Regions from separate parts of the Cryobacterium sp. Y62 genome, predicted to be linked through region 2. Evidence: riboswitches for the same ligand, from Rfam matches in the RefSeq annotation. Region 2 holds a riboswitch; each other region holds the start of a gene.
The links. A riboswitch is a leader RNA that binds a small molecule or an ion and turns the genes downstream of it on or off. The one in region 2 is predicted to bind thiamine pyrophosphate.
Positions count from the first base shown of each region.

Region 1: another riboswitch for thiamine pyrophosphate. It lies ahead of thiO (glycine oxidase ThiO); the one in region 2 lies ahead of CXY71_RS14885 (YkoF family thiamine/hydroxymethylpyrimidine-binding protein).
Region 3: another riboswitch for thiamine pyrophosphate. It lies ahead of CXY71_RS03125 (ECF transporter S component); the one in region 2 lies ahead of CXY71_RS14885 (YkoF family thiamine/hydroxymethylpyrimidine-binding protein).

Region 1 covers NZ_PJJK01000078.1:13,428-17,818, reverse strand. Annotated here, with positions in the region: gene CXY71_RS03115 (thiazole synthase) at 1-45, opposite strand, end outside; gene thiS (sulfur carrier protein ThiS) at 50-280, opposite strand; gene thiO (glycine oxidase ThiO) at 327-1,562, opposite strand; TPP riboswitch at 1,557-1,695, opposite strand; gene thiE (thiamine phosphate synthase) at 1,712-2,356, shown strand; gene CXY71_RS03095 (LLM class flavin-dependent oxidoreductase) at 2,353-3,732, opposite strand; gene CXY71_RS03090 (3-oxoacyl-ACP reductase) at 3,732-4,391, opposite strand, start outside.
Region 2 covers NZ_PJJK01000115.1:145,228-149,618, reverse strand. Annotated here, with positions in the region: gene CXY71_RS14895 (ABC transporter ATP-binding protein) at 1-222, opposite strand, end outside; gene CXY71_RS14890 (ECF transporter S component) at 215-829, opposite strand; gene CXY71_RS14885 (YkoF family thiamine/hydroxymethylpyrimidine-binding protein) at 819-1,451, opposite strand; TPP riboswitch at 1,469-1,579, opposite strand; gene CXY71_RS14880 (PadR family transcriptional regulator) at 1,720-2,061, shown strand; gene CXY71_RS14875 (hypothetical protein) at 2,058-2,969, shown strand; gene CXY71_RS14870 (hypothetical protein) at 3,005-3,778, shown strand; gene CXY71_RS14865 (hypothetical protein) at 3,784-4,391, opposite strand, start outside.
Region 3 covers NZ_PJJK01000078.1:18,128-22,518, reverse strand. Annotated here, with positions in the region: gene CXY71_RS03135 (energy-coupling factor transporter transmembrane protein EcfT) at 1-239, opposite strand, end outside; gene CXY71_RS03130 (ABC transporter ATP-binding protein) at 248-1,783, opposite strand; gene CXY71_RS03125 (ECF transporter S component) at 1,787-2,401, opposite strand; TPP riboswitch at 2,478-2,599, opposite strand; gene moeB (molybdopterin-synthase adenylyltransferase MoeB) at 2,716-3,879, opposite strand; gene CXY71_RS03115 (thiazole synthase) at 3,882-4,391, opposite strand, start outside.

The DNA of each region.
Region 1 (4,391 bases), on a different contig from region 2:
GAGACGGGCGGATTCATGGAAATTCAGTGTGTCCCGGGTAATCATCGGTCTAGCCTCCCTGCACTGCCGCGATGATTTCGATGTCGTCACCGAGGTTCAGTGCCGTGGTCGACCACTGGCTCCGCGGCACCACGGCGGCATTCAGGGCGACGGCGACGCCGAGCCGCTTCCCATCCGCCGCCTGACCGTCCGGCGCAATCCGGCGTCCGGTTGCCTCCCCGACCAGATCGGTGACGGTCTCGCCCCGCGTGTGCGCACGCGCGGCTCCGTTGAGGGTGATGCCGGGCAGCGTTGCGTCGGTCAGGCGTGTTTCAGCCACGGATGGTTCAGCCAATCTGGGCCTCCTTCGAGATGGTGGGTCGTGAAAAACGGTCGGGACGAAAGCGGCTCCACCGTGCGTCGGTCGTGCCGTCAATCAGTTGCCTGCAGAGCTGAGCCGCGATCGGGGTGAGCAGCACACCGTGGCGGAAAAAACCCGTTGCGATGATCAGACCGGCAATGTCTCGACCGCCGAGTCCCGGGGCGCGGGACACGCGTCCGAGCAGCGGCGCATTGTCGGGTGTTCCCGGCCGCGCGCGGGCCGTGGTCTCAATGAGTTCCAACTCGGCGACGGCAGGCACGAGCACCTGGGCATCCCGCAGCAGTTGATGCACACCGCCGGCGGATACCGCCGCAGAACCGTCCTCGCGGGAAGTTGCGCCGATCACGAGCGTGCCGTCGGAACGCGGAACGAGATACACCGGTAGGCCGCGGACCAGTCCGCGAATGGTTGCCGTGAGCAGTGGCTGGAGGCGCTCTGGAATGCGCAGGCGCAGGATGTCTCCGTAAACGGGACGCAGCGGTAATTTCAGCCCGGCGGGCAGCCCGTCGAGCTGGGAAGCGGCCAGGCCGTTGGCGACGATCACCTCGCCCGCGTTCACCGAAGAGCCATCGGCGAGGGTGACGCCGGTGACTCGCGATGTGGTATCCGAATGGTTTTCATGCACCAGCCGGACGGCGTTCTGACGAATCGAGTGATTGTGGGTCCATTTGTCGTTCCTGGCGGTGACCGCGATGGCGGATTCCAGCCGACCGGCCAATAGTCGGGGATCGGCCTGATGATCCTGTTCGACGTTAAAGGCGCTGGACAGTTGGGGACCCAACAGGGGTTCCATGGACCGTGCCTCGCGGATGGTCAGCGGCTGCACCAGTAGTCCATGTCGAAGCTGCACCTCGCGCAGATCGGCCAACGCCTGTCGGTCGGCGGCGTCCGCGCCCACGGTTATCGTTCTGGTCAGCCGGTACCCGGTGGAGGCTTCAGACGTCTCGAGCGGTTTCACAAAGGCTGGATACAACGCCGCGGAGGCCAGCGTCAGCTCCAGGAGGTCTTCTTCCTGATAGTGCAGCTCGCTGACCGGAGCCAGCATGCCTGCTGCCGCATATGTTGCCCCCGAGGCCGGCGCTGGGTCGATGACGGCGACGGTACGGCCGGATTGCGCCGCAGTCCAGGCAATTCCGAGACCGATAATGCCAGCGCCGATCACGGCCACATCTACGTCTGCCAGAACATGTGATTCAGTCAAAAAGCATTCCTTCCCTACGCCGGTACTAGCCGGATCAGGTCTGTTGTTGAACACAACACGGTCGGCCGGTGAATGAGTAACCGGTGCCCTCTCAGCCTGTCTCCCCGATGTGGTGCAGGCTCCCGTAGATCGCCTTTAGTATAGTTCCAATGGCCCACGATCACGCCCAGCTGTACCTGTGCACGGATGCCCGCACCGAGCGCGGTGATTTTTCCGCGTTCCTGGATGCCGCCTTCGAGGGGGGAGTCGACATCATCCAGCTCCGGGATAAAACCCTCGAGGCTGCCGAGGAACTGGAACTCCTGCGCGTGCTCCAGAGCTCAGCCGAGCGCCACGGCAAGTTGTGGGCCGTCAACGACCGGGCGGACATCGCATCCGTCAGCCAAGCGCCGGTCTTGCACATCGGCCAGAAAGATCTCCCGCTGGCTTCCGCCCGCTCTCTTCTGGGCCCCAAAACCAGAATCGGACTCTCCAGCCATACGCCGGAGCAGGTGACCGACGCGCTGGCCGCCCCCGGCCTTGACTACTTCTGTGTCGGCCCGGTCTGGGCGACGCCCACCAAACCCGGGCGTGCCGCCGTCGGGTTGGAACTGGTGCGGTACGCCGCGGAACGGGTGCTGGCGGCCGAAAGCACGCAGCCCTGGTATGCCATTGGGGGCATCGACCTGGAAAACGTCGAGCAGGTCGTCGCGGCCGGAGCGAGTCGTATCGTGGTCGTTCGTGCGATCACCGAGGCGGCGGATCCGACGGAGGCCGCCCGGAAAATCCACGCTTGCCTGCCACCACTGGATTAGGCCTCGGGTGTCGGAGACTCAGGAGCCAGAGCCTCGACTGATACGGGTGACTTTGGCCGGGGCAGGCCGAGGTGTCCGCGCAACGTGCTGGCGGCATACTCGCGGCGGAACAGCCCCCGCCGCTGCAGCACCGGAACCACATGGTCCACGAAATCGTCGATGCCTCCCGGCAGGGTTGGCGGCATCAGATTGAAGCCGTCGGCGCCGCCGTGTTCAAACCATCGGGTCATCTCATCCGCAATCTGCTCCGGAGTGCCCACCATCGTGGCGTGCCCGCCGCCGGCCGCCAGGCGGCCCAGCAGCTCGCGCACAGTCGGGCGCGCCTTGGACTCGGCGGTGGATTGTTCGGTGGCGATGATGCGCAGGATGGTGGCGTATCGGCCTTGGGGCCCGGTGAATTCGCTCAGCGGTGGCAGGGCCGGAATCGGCGCGTCCAGCTCCCAGTCCATGCAGTCCTGCCCGATGAACTGGCCCAGCTGGCGGAGGGAATCCTCGGCTGGCAGCAGGTCGTCCAGCTCCCGTTGCAGCGCCCTGGCCTCGGCTTCGGTGGAACCCACGTAGGTCACGAGCCCCGGCATGATCGCCACGGCATCCGGGTTGCGACCGGCTGCGCGAATCCGGGCCTTGACGTCGAGGTAGTACTCGCAGGCACTGTCAAGATCGGCGGCGACGGCGTAAATGGCCTCCGCCCGGCGGGCGGCCAGCTCTCGGCCAGGCTCGGAGGAACCGGCCTGAAACAGCACCGGATGCCCCTGCGGCGGGCGCGGCACGTTCAGTGGCCCGTCCACCCGGAAGTGTTCCCCGCAGTGGTTGATCGGGTTCACGCGGCCCGGGTCCGCGTAGTTGCCGGCCCGGTCATAACGCAGCGCGTCATCGGCCCAGGAATCCCACAGTCGCAGAACGACGTCCACAAACTCGTCGGCGCGGGCATAGCGCCCCGCGTGGTCCGGCATCTGCTCCAGCCCGTGATTGCGGGCCTCAGCGTCGAACATGGATGTCACGACATTCCAACCGACTCGGCCACCGGAAATATGGTCCAATGATGCCAGCATCCGCGCGGCGTGGAACGGGGTGTAAAACGTGCTGGAGACGGTGCTGACCAGCCCGATTCGTTTCGTGGCCCGACTCATGGCGGCCAGGGCTGTCAGCGGCTCGAGGAACCCGCGGGGGCCATCGGCGACATTACCGGCCGACTGACCGTCCGCGAAGAACACCGCATCCAGCAGTCCGCGCTCGGCCGTGCGGGCCAGCTCCTCAAAATAACCGACATCTCCCAGCCGCTCCGCCGACGATTCCGAATGCCGCCACGCCGCTTTGTGGTGCCCGCAGCCCGAGATGAACAAGTTCAGGTGCATGCTGCGCACTGCGCGGGGCATCAGCCCATCACCAGTCCGCCGTCAACCACCAGATTTTGTCCGGTAACCGATCGCGACCAGGGTGAGGCGAAGAAGAGCGCGGCGTCCGCGAACTCCTCCGGCGTGGTGACCCGGCGAAGGGGTGTTCCGGCCGCAATCAGGTCAAAGACCGCTTCCGGCGTGGCCGACCTGGCATCCGTGGTGCGCAAGAGTCCGCCCGAAACCATGTTTACGGTGATGCCGTCCGGGCCCAGATCGTGCGCGAGGGTGCGGGTCAGCGAAAGCAGAGCAGCCTTGGCCGCGGTGTAGTCGTGGTAAGGGACCACCGGGTTTTGGAAGAGGTTAGTGCCAACATTGATGATCCGCCCAAAGCCGGTCGCACGCATCCCGGGCAGCGCCGACTGCACGGTGTTGAGGGCACCGCGAACGGTACCGGAAAATTGCTGATCCAGGTTTTCCCAGGTCAATGCGTCCGCGTGCGGCCGGGCATCCCCATTGAACGAGAAATCGGCAAGGGCATTATTGATGACGGTGTTGATCGGCGAGCCGAAATACGCCGCCGCCTCATCGACCAGGGCAGCGACCTGGGCAGGATCACACACGTCCGACTGAATGGCCACCGCTCGTTTCGGGAATGCGGCGGCGGTTTCTCGGGCGGCGGCGGCACTGCCCAGGTAGTT
Region 2 (4,391 bases):
CCGGCCCAAGTGCACACTGCCGCCGAGGGAGGCCACGACCGAGTGCGGAATGACACCGGTGATGGTCTGCAACAGGGTTGATTTACCCGAGCCGGAGGCGCCGACCACGATGAGCTGCTCGCCCGGTGCGAGGCGCACCGACACGTCGGTCAGTACCGCATCCTGCCGACGCGGGAATCGCACCGATACGTCCTGCAGCGTCAGGATATCGGTCTCAGGCATGGGCGAGACGGTCGCGGCCGATCGCGAAGTTGTCGACGACGCCGGTCTTGTCGAGGGCATCGACGATGATTTTGGCGAACAGCCCGCCGATAATCACGCCGGAGATCAGCTGGATGGCGAGGCGCAGCAAAAAGATCTCCTGGCCGTACCAGCCAGAGCGAAATGCCGAGTAGAAGAACACCAGCCCGGCGCCGAGCAGCCCCGAGAGCGCGTAGGTTCGCCAGCTGTAGTTGCGGTATCGGGTGAGAGCGAACGGAATCTCGCTGCCGGCGCCCTGAATGGCGGCGCCGACGAAGAGCAGCGGCCCAACCATGGAACCGAGAAAGACGACCTCGATCACCGAAGCGATCACCTCCGCAAAGATGCCGGCGAACGGGCGTCGTACGATGGCGATCGCGATCGGGGCGACGAGCAGCCAGGAGCCGAGCAGAAAGTGCTGCGCGAGGTCGCCGGCCGGACCCATCGCGATCGACAGGGCGGTCCAGGCCTGCACGAAAATCCAGTACAGAAAGCCGAACACGACACCGAGCACGACGACAAGAACGAGATCTTTCAGGCTCCAACGCTTATTGTGAGCGGATGCCGGCCGGCTTAGGTCAGGACGCATTGGAATTCACGCTCGGGCTGTTGATGGAAATCGTCGCGTGGGTCGCCACGTGCTGCACGGTTCGGCCGGCCACGATCCAGCCGGCGGCGATGACCTGCAGCACCAGGGCGAGGTCGCCCTCGAGCCGGGTGACGAAGTGTTCGCTGTGCACAGCGAGCCCGGAGCTCTTGGCGCTGTCGATCGCAGCGTAGATGTCGCGCATGTGATCTGCGGAACCGGCGTCGTCTTCCAGTGGATAGAGTGCCCATTCCGCGACGGCGTGCACGCCGGTGGGGGCGAGGTCCACGACCTCGGCGAACAGTCCGCCGGTGGGCGGCAGGGCGCAGGTGACCTCGCCGGGGCATCCTCGGGAGAATTGCACCGTTGCCGTCACGTGGGCGCCGCTGCGGCTTGCGCCCGCCACGACCTGGCTGACGTAACGCAGCAGATCGGGTTCGGCGCCCGATAGGTAGGTGCTGACGACGCCGGTCTGGGTGGTGAGCCCGGTGGAGTCGGCCGCCTTCAAAGCGCCGAGAATGACGGCGGCATAGTCGTCGCGCATGACGGCGAGGGTGAGGCGCGCGCCAATGCCGAATTCTGCCGGGGTGGCGGTGAAAATTGGAGTTGGAATGATCGTGCCCATTTCTTTCGTGGGGGCACGGGAATGACGAGTCAGCCTCCCTGCGCTGGCATGATCCAGATCAGGTTCGACGGTCGAAGCCTCTGCAGCTTCCTCTCAGCCCGATTAATCGGACTCCCGTGTTGATACAACGCAAGTATGGCATGCCCTAGCCGGGTCGAGGTCGCAAAGGTTGGTGGCCCGGGCTCGGCGCGCGAAAGCCGAGCCGGGCAGGGGTGCCGAGGCCATGGTTCGAGTAGACAGTCTGGCTAACTAGTGAGACTATGTAGTCATGCAACCGAAATCCTGGCCAGCCGAGTGGATGCGCGCCGCCCTCGGCCTCTGCGTGCTTCGCACGCTCGCGCCCGGCCCGACCTACGGTTACGCGATCGCCTCGGCGCTCGAATCCGCCGGCTTCGGCGTTATCAAGGGCGGCACTCTCTATCCGCTGCTGACCCGCTTTGAAGCCGCGGGCTGGATCGCCGCCGAGTGGCGACCGGGCGCCGGGGGACCGGGCCGCAAATACTTCGCGCTCACCGACTCCGGGCAGTACGAGCTCTCTGACCAATCCGGTCAGTGGAAGCTCTTCGCTACCACCGTGCATGACCATTTGCAGAAAGGGCCGGCTGCATGATGACCAGCAACCACCACGATCACGACAGCAGCGATTCGGGCAGAACTGCGGGAGGCCCCGCTGGTTCAGGCGGCGCCGCTGCGAGTGACGTCGTTTACAGCACAGCTAACGAGGAGCGCGCCGTTGCTGGCAGTGCGGGCTCGATCAGCGGCCCGGCGGGCATCCGCTCGGCTGAAACCGAGCGCGAGAGCGCAAACGCGGCCTGGCTCGATGATTTCACGATCGAACTGCGCCTGCTCGAGGTTTCCGGCAGCCTCATCGGCGATGCCGTGGCCAGTGCGGGGGAGTTTCTCGAAGATTCCGGCACGACGGCCGAGGAGTCTTTTGGCAGCGCCCAGCGCTACGCGGCCGAGCTCGACCTGCCGGCCGTTGCGAAAGCCAAGACCAATGAAGTCTTGCTGATGAGCGGCATCGGGGTGATCGGGCTGGTCGTTCTCGGCCAAACTGCGTTCCCCCTCGCGGGCGGCGACGACGGCCTAGTTGTCAGAGTGTGGTTGCTCGTGTCCCTCGTGGCGATGGCTTTGATATTGTCCTTGATACCGAGAGCCATTCCGGTGCTGCTGCGCGCGCGTTCACGCCCCTTAGTGCTGGGGATGATCTTCGCCGGAATTGTGTTTGGCGGTGCCGGTCCCGTTCTGCTCAGCGTGTGGCAGGGCCAAACGGTGTTGTTCACCGTTCCCGCGCTGCCGGTTGCCATCGCCGCCGGAATTCTGCTGGTGGTGCCTGCCATTTGGAATCAGGTGCGTCACAATCTCAGTGACGACCCCATTCTGGAACCGGGCGCGGAGCCTGATCAGCGCCCATCGCTGGGGTCGCGCCTTTTCATCGTGGTCACGAACTGGATCCTCGTATTTTATGGCGCCGTCAGCATCGTCCTCGTCTTCGTCCTCTACCCGGACAACCAGTAATGCCCGATCTCGCAATCGAAAGGCTCGGCCCAAGCATGATGACCAGCACTCCACGCGATCATGAAAGTGGCCGAAGGGGCATCCGCTCTGAACAGACGGCCACCAACGATGCCACCTGGTTCGATGAATTCACGATCGAACTGCGGCTGCTCGCCGTGCGCGGCAACGACATTGGCGACGCCGTGGCCAGCGCCCGGGAGTTTCTCGCCGATGCAGGGTCGAGCGCCGAGGAATGCTTCGGCAGCCCTAAGCGCTATGCCGCCGAGCTCAACCTGTCGACCGTTCCGCTAAAAGCGGTGAACGGTCTAGGCCTTCGGGCCGGTCTGGGGGTGTTGGGGCTTTTCGGCTTCACGCTCTCGGCGCTGCCGCTCGTGCAGGGTAAGGCGGTAAAGATCGACCCGGCAACACTTGTGGTCGTTGCTGCCGTGGGCATCGTCGCGGTACTCCTCCCGACATTTCTCAAGGTGTTCGTGCGGATGCGCCTGCGCATCTGGATGATCGTGGTCGCGGCCGTCCTGGGTTTCGGTCCCTCCATTGCGCTCAGCCTGTGGGGCGGCGCAAGGGTGCTCTTCACCGTTCCCGCACTGCCAATCGTGATCGTTTCCACGCTGCTCGTGCTTGTTCCAGCGATCTGGAGCCAGATGCGCCACTCTCCGCACGATGACCCAATCATCGAACCGGGTGGGGCACCGGAACTTCGCCCCACGGTATCGACCCGGCTGTTCCTCGGGATGATGACCTGGTCGATGGTGAACCTGTCGATTGTTGTCTGGCTGTTCGCGCTGTTGGGTGAGCCGCTCGAGCGCTAACGAGCTCAGGGGTACCCCACAAACCAGAGCAGCACAATCGCGACCGGCTGTAGCGCGACAGAAACAGCGAGCAGCCCACGCCGCAGCGGCTTCGACCTGGCGATCGCCGGGTCGCCGAGCAGCGGCGCGAGTGGCAGCAGCAGCCGAAACAGGCTTTGCTGCGGCAGAAATACGGCCACCAAATAGAGTCCGTAGCTCGCCGAATACGCGACGATTTCCGGTCGAAGCGGATGCAGCGCTCGCCGCGACAACCACCACCCAAACCCGGCCACGAGCACGAGCACCAGCACAGTGCCGGCCACGCCGAGGTACTGTCCGGCCATGAGAAACCACGGCGTGAGCGGCACGAACTCGACCCGGCCGACGAAACCGGTCCACCAGGACAGCTCCGTATCGAGGTACGCGTCGGACGCCCCGGTGACTGCGCCGGCCACGAGCGGCCAGGCCAGCCCGGCCGCGGCGATAGCCAGCCCCGCGACCACGATCGACCAGCGCTCGCGCCAGGCAAAGCGATCTCGCTCGCGCCAGCGCAGCACCAGCAGGATCGCGAGGGCGAGCGACAAGGCGAGCACGCCTGGCCGAGTAAACGCGGCCACCACCGCAAGCGGAATCA
Region 3 (4,391 bases), on a different contig from region 2:
AGTGCGGCAGCCAGAATCGGCCAGCCGCGGACGACCAGAATACGGATGCTGACCCCGGCCAGCGGCAGCACTGCCAGCTCTAAGACCAGTGCCACGGTCGCGGACGCCCAATCGATGGTCAGTAGCAGAGCCAGCGTCAGGAGCAGGGCGGCGGCGAGCTTGGACAACGGGTTGGCGTTGGCCAAAAGCCAGGTGGATCGGGGCACAGCGATGACGTCGGCGCTCACTCCAGCCCTCATGTCGGCGCTCATGCCAGGGCCTCGAGCGCGACACGGTCAGGTTCAAGGTGTAGCCGGCGCCCGCCTAGAACCTTGGTGAATTCCTCGTCGTGGGTGACGGAGACGACGGCCGTACCGGCATCCAGCAGCTCGGTGAGCAGCCCGGCCAATTCGGCCCAGGTGTTCGAGTCCTGTCCGAAGATCGGCTCGTCGAGCACCAGAACCTGCGGGCTGGCCGCGAGCACGGTGGCAACGGACAACCGACGCTTTTCGCCCCCCGACAGGGTGAACGGGTTGGCCGCGGTCAGATGCGTGAGGCAGAGCCGCTGCAGAAGGTCGTCCACGCGTTCCTCCCCCCGGCCCAGGCGCCGCGGTCCGAAGTTCAGCTCGTCCAGCACGTTGCCGGTGACGAACTGGTGCTCCGGTTCTTGAAAGACCGTGCCGATTCGAGCGATGAGCTCTGACCCGGTCCAGGCAAAGGGATCAGGCCCGGCTTCGCGGCGCAGCACGGTGGATGCGACGATCTCACCCTGGGCGGCGGGCAGGAGCCCGGCCAGAGTCAGGGCGACCGTGGATTTTCCGACGCCGTTGGGGCCGGTGATGCTCAGTACCTCCCCGGCGAACACCTCAGCCGAAAGTCCTGTTATCACGGGGGTGACCGGATGCCGCCGTCTCGGCCGTCGGCGGGAAACGCCGAGGCCTGACGCACTCAGGAGCACTGAGCGATCGGTTCCGCGCAAGCCTCCGTTCTGGTCGGTCGGCGGATTCACGCGGCTTCGGGTCTCGGGGACGAAACCCGGAACCCACACTCCGGCCTCGATCAGCATCCGGCGGGCCTGGTTCAGCACATTGGCGGGTGAACCATCGATCATGACGCCTCCGCCGGGCTCCAGAACGACAATCCGGGTCGCCACATCCGCCCAAATGGCCACTCGATGCTCGACCACAACCAGGGTCGCCCCGGTGCGGTCAAGGGTTCTCACCACCGCGTCGCGAACCTCGAGCACGCCCGCCGGGTCAAGGTTCGCCGTCGGCTCATCCAGCAGGATCAGGCCCGGCCGCATGGCCAGGATGCCGGCCAGCCCGAGGCGTTGTTTCTGGCCGCCGGACAGCCGCGAGGTCGGGTAGTCCAGCGGAAGGTTCAGTCCGACGGCGTCGAGCGATTCGTGCACCCGCCGCCAGATTTCCCCCCGGGGTACCGAGAGATTCTCCGCGCCGAATGCGACGTCGTCACCCAACCGGGAGAGGACCACCTGTGAATCCGGGTCTTGCTGCATCAGCCCGGAGCGGCCGCGCTGCTCGGCGGCCGGCCGGCCGTCGATCAGCAGGCGGCCGAATTCGGAGGCCTCCTCGTCGCCGCCGAGAACGCCGGCCAAGGCGTGGAGCAGTGTCGACTTACCAGCTCCGGAAGGGCCTAGGAGCAAAACGCGTTCCCCGGGCTCAATCGTCAGGTTCAGGTCGGCGATCGCCTTGCGGGTGCGGCCGGAATGTTGCCAGCCCCAGCCTGCGGCGGACACCATAGCTGGCCGCACCCCGTCGTTGCCGTGGTTCTTCGGGACACCCATTCGTCAGAACACGGATTCCGTCGCGGCCCGGCGGGCGGCCAGGTTGGACAGCGCGCCCGTGCGGCCAAGGCCCCGCACGGCCAGCCAGGATAACAGGCCGGCAATGACGGCCCCAGAGACGGCACCGAGAACCACGTAGACGATCTTCCAACCGAACGCCCACTCGGCGTTGCTGCTGAAGCTGGCATGGATGCCCATCGCCACACCGGCCAGCGCCCCGGCGAGCACGGCGACCGGCAGGGTGAACTTTCGGTAGCCAAACAGCGCGAAGGCCAACTCGGCCCCGACGCCCTGAATCAGGCCCGAGAGAATGACGGTGAGTCCGAAGGCCGAGCCCAGCAGTGCTTCGACGACGGCGGCCAGCAGCTCGCAGTAGAGCGCGGCCCCTGGCTTTCGGATGATCAGACCGCCGATGACGCCGGCAATCAGCCAGCCGCCGCCATAGAGTCCGCCGAGCGGCGGAAAGGCCGCCGTGATGACCGCGATGCCCGCGTATCCGGCCGACCAGGCCCAGAAGATGACGCCGACGGCGACGGATACGACGGAGGCGACGACGATATCGACGACGCGCCACTCGCGCGTCTTTTTCTTTACAACTGTGGTTTCGGTGTTGGTCATGATGTCCTCCTGAGGAAACAGGAGGGGAGAGGCATCCATCGAAAGCGGGTCTGGAATCAGGCCCGATGCCGCTGATGTCTCTGAGAACTCGACTCCCTTCGCCGGTACTAACCGGATCAGGTTCGAGGGTCTGCGTGTGAACGCACTCTCAGCGCCCGACTTCGCTCTTTGCGAGCCGGCGCTCCCCTGTCGTTATGTGGTGTTGTGGTGCCGAAAGACTCGGCAGGTCTTGTTTACACGGGGTTTCGGACGAGGTCAAATCCGCGCCGCGGCCAGCTCGCGCGTGGTCGCGAGGCATCGGCTAACTCATTTCTTTAATACGTCGGCTTGGACGGTTCAATTTCTTTCACCCATGCCAGCACTCCGCCCTGCACGTGCTGAACTCGGGTGTAGCCGCGGCGCCGGAGGTCGGCCAGCACGTCGGCCGAACGCGCGCCGGCCTTGCAGTGCAGCACGATGTCCCGATCCTGGCGCAGTTCCGGGATCATCTCTTGGGAGAGGATGTGGCCCTGCGGAATCAGCCGGGAGCCGGGGATGCTGACGATGGCGTGTTCGCCCGGCTCCCTGACGTCGATCAGATCGAAGTCACCCCGGCCGGCCTCCCGCTCGCCGAGCATCGTGGCCAGTTGGTGCACGGTTATGGTGTCTTCGACGCCCGGAACCGGTTCTGGAACCACGCCGCAGAGGAGTTCATAGTCGACCAGTTTCGTGATCGGCAGGCCGGCGGGGTCCTCACGCACGGTGATCTCTCGCCAGGACGCGGCCAGTGCATCGAACAGCAGAACGCGCCCCAGCAGGGTGCGCCCGACGCCGGTGATCAATTTCACGACCTCGGTCACCATCATGGACCCGACGGCTGCGCAGAGCATCCCGAAGACCCCACCCTCCGAGCACGACGGAACGGATCCCGCGGCGGGCGGCTCTGGGTACAGATCCCGGTAGGTCGGTCCGTGTTTCTCCCAGAAGACGCTGACCTGCCCATCGAAGCGCAAGATGGACCCCCAGACACAGGGTTTGCCGAGCAGGGCGGCGGCGTCGTTGACCAGGTAGCGCGTGGCGAAGTTGTCGGTTCCATCCACAATCAGGTCGTAGTCGGCAAACAGCGCGAGGGCGTTGGGCGAATCGAGCCGAGTGTCATGAAGCCGCACCGTGACCAGCGGGTTCAGCTCCGCGACCGCGTCACGGGCCGAATCCAGTTTGGACCGCCCCACATCCGTCACACCGTGAATCACCTGACGCTGCAGGTTACTGAGGTCGACGATGTCGTCGTCGACGATCCCGAGAGTGCCAACACCGGCGGCGGCAAGATAGAGCAGCACCGGCGAGCCAAGGCCGCCGGCGCCGATCACGAGCACCTTGGCGTTCTTCAGCCTTCGCTGGCCGAGCGTGCCGATCTCGGGAATCATGATGTGCCGAGAATAGCGTTCCATTTCCAAGGCGGTCAGGGCGGCGGCTGGTTCCGCCACAGGTGGCAGCATGCTCACAGGTCTGGGCGTCCTTCCATGGCGGAAGATGCCAGGGCGTGCTGGCGTTTCGGTATTCGCCCGGCCTGGGCGGCGAGCCGACCGGCGATGACGGCATGTTTGAAGGCCGAAGCCATTCGCACCGGATCCTGCGCCCTCGTCACGGCCGTGGCCAGAAGCACGGCGTCGCAGCCCAGCTCCATCGCCAGCGCCGCATCCGACGCCGTGCCGATTCCGGCATCGAGTACCACTGGAACGCCGGCCCGGGCCACGATCAGCTCAATATTGTGCGGGTTCAGGATGCCGAGGCCCGTGCCGATCGGGGCGCCGAGCGGCATGATGGCGACGGCTCCCAGATTCTCCAACCGCAAAGCCAGCACCGGGTCGTCGTTGGTATAGGCAAAGACCTTGAAGCCGCGGGCGACCAGCTGTTCCGTGGCGTCTACCAGCTCGACGGCATCCGGCAGCAACGTGTGCTCCTCGGCAATGACCTCCAACTTGACCCAGTCGGTTTCCAGCGCCTCGCG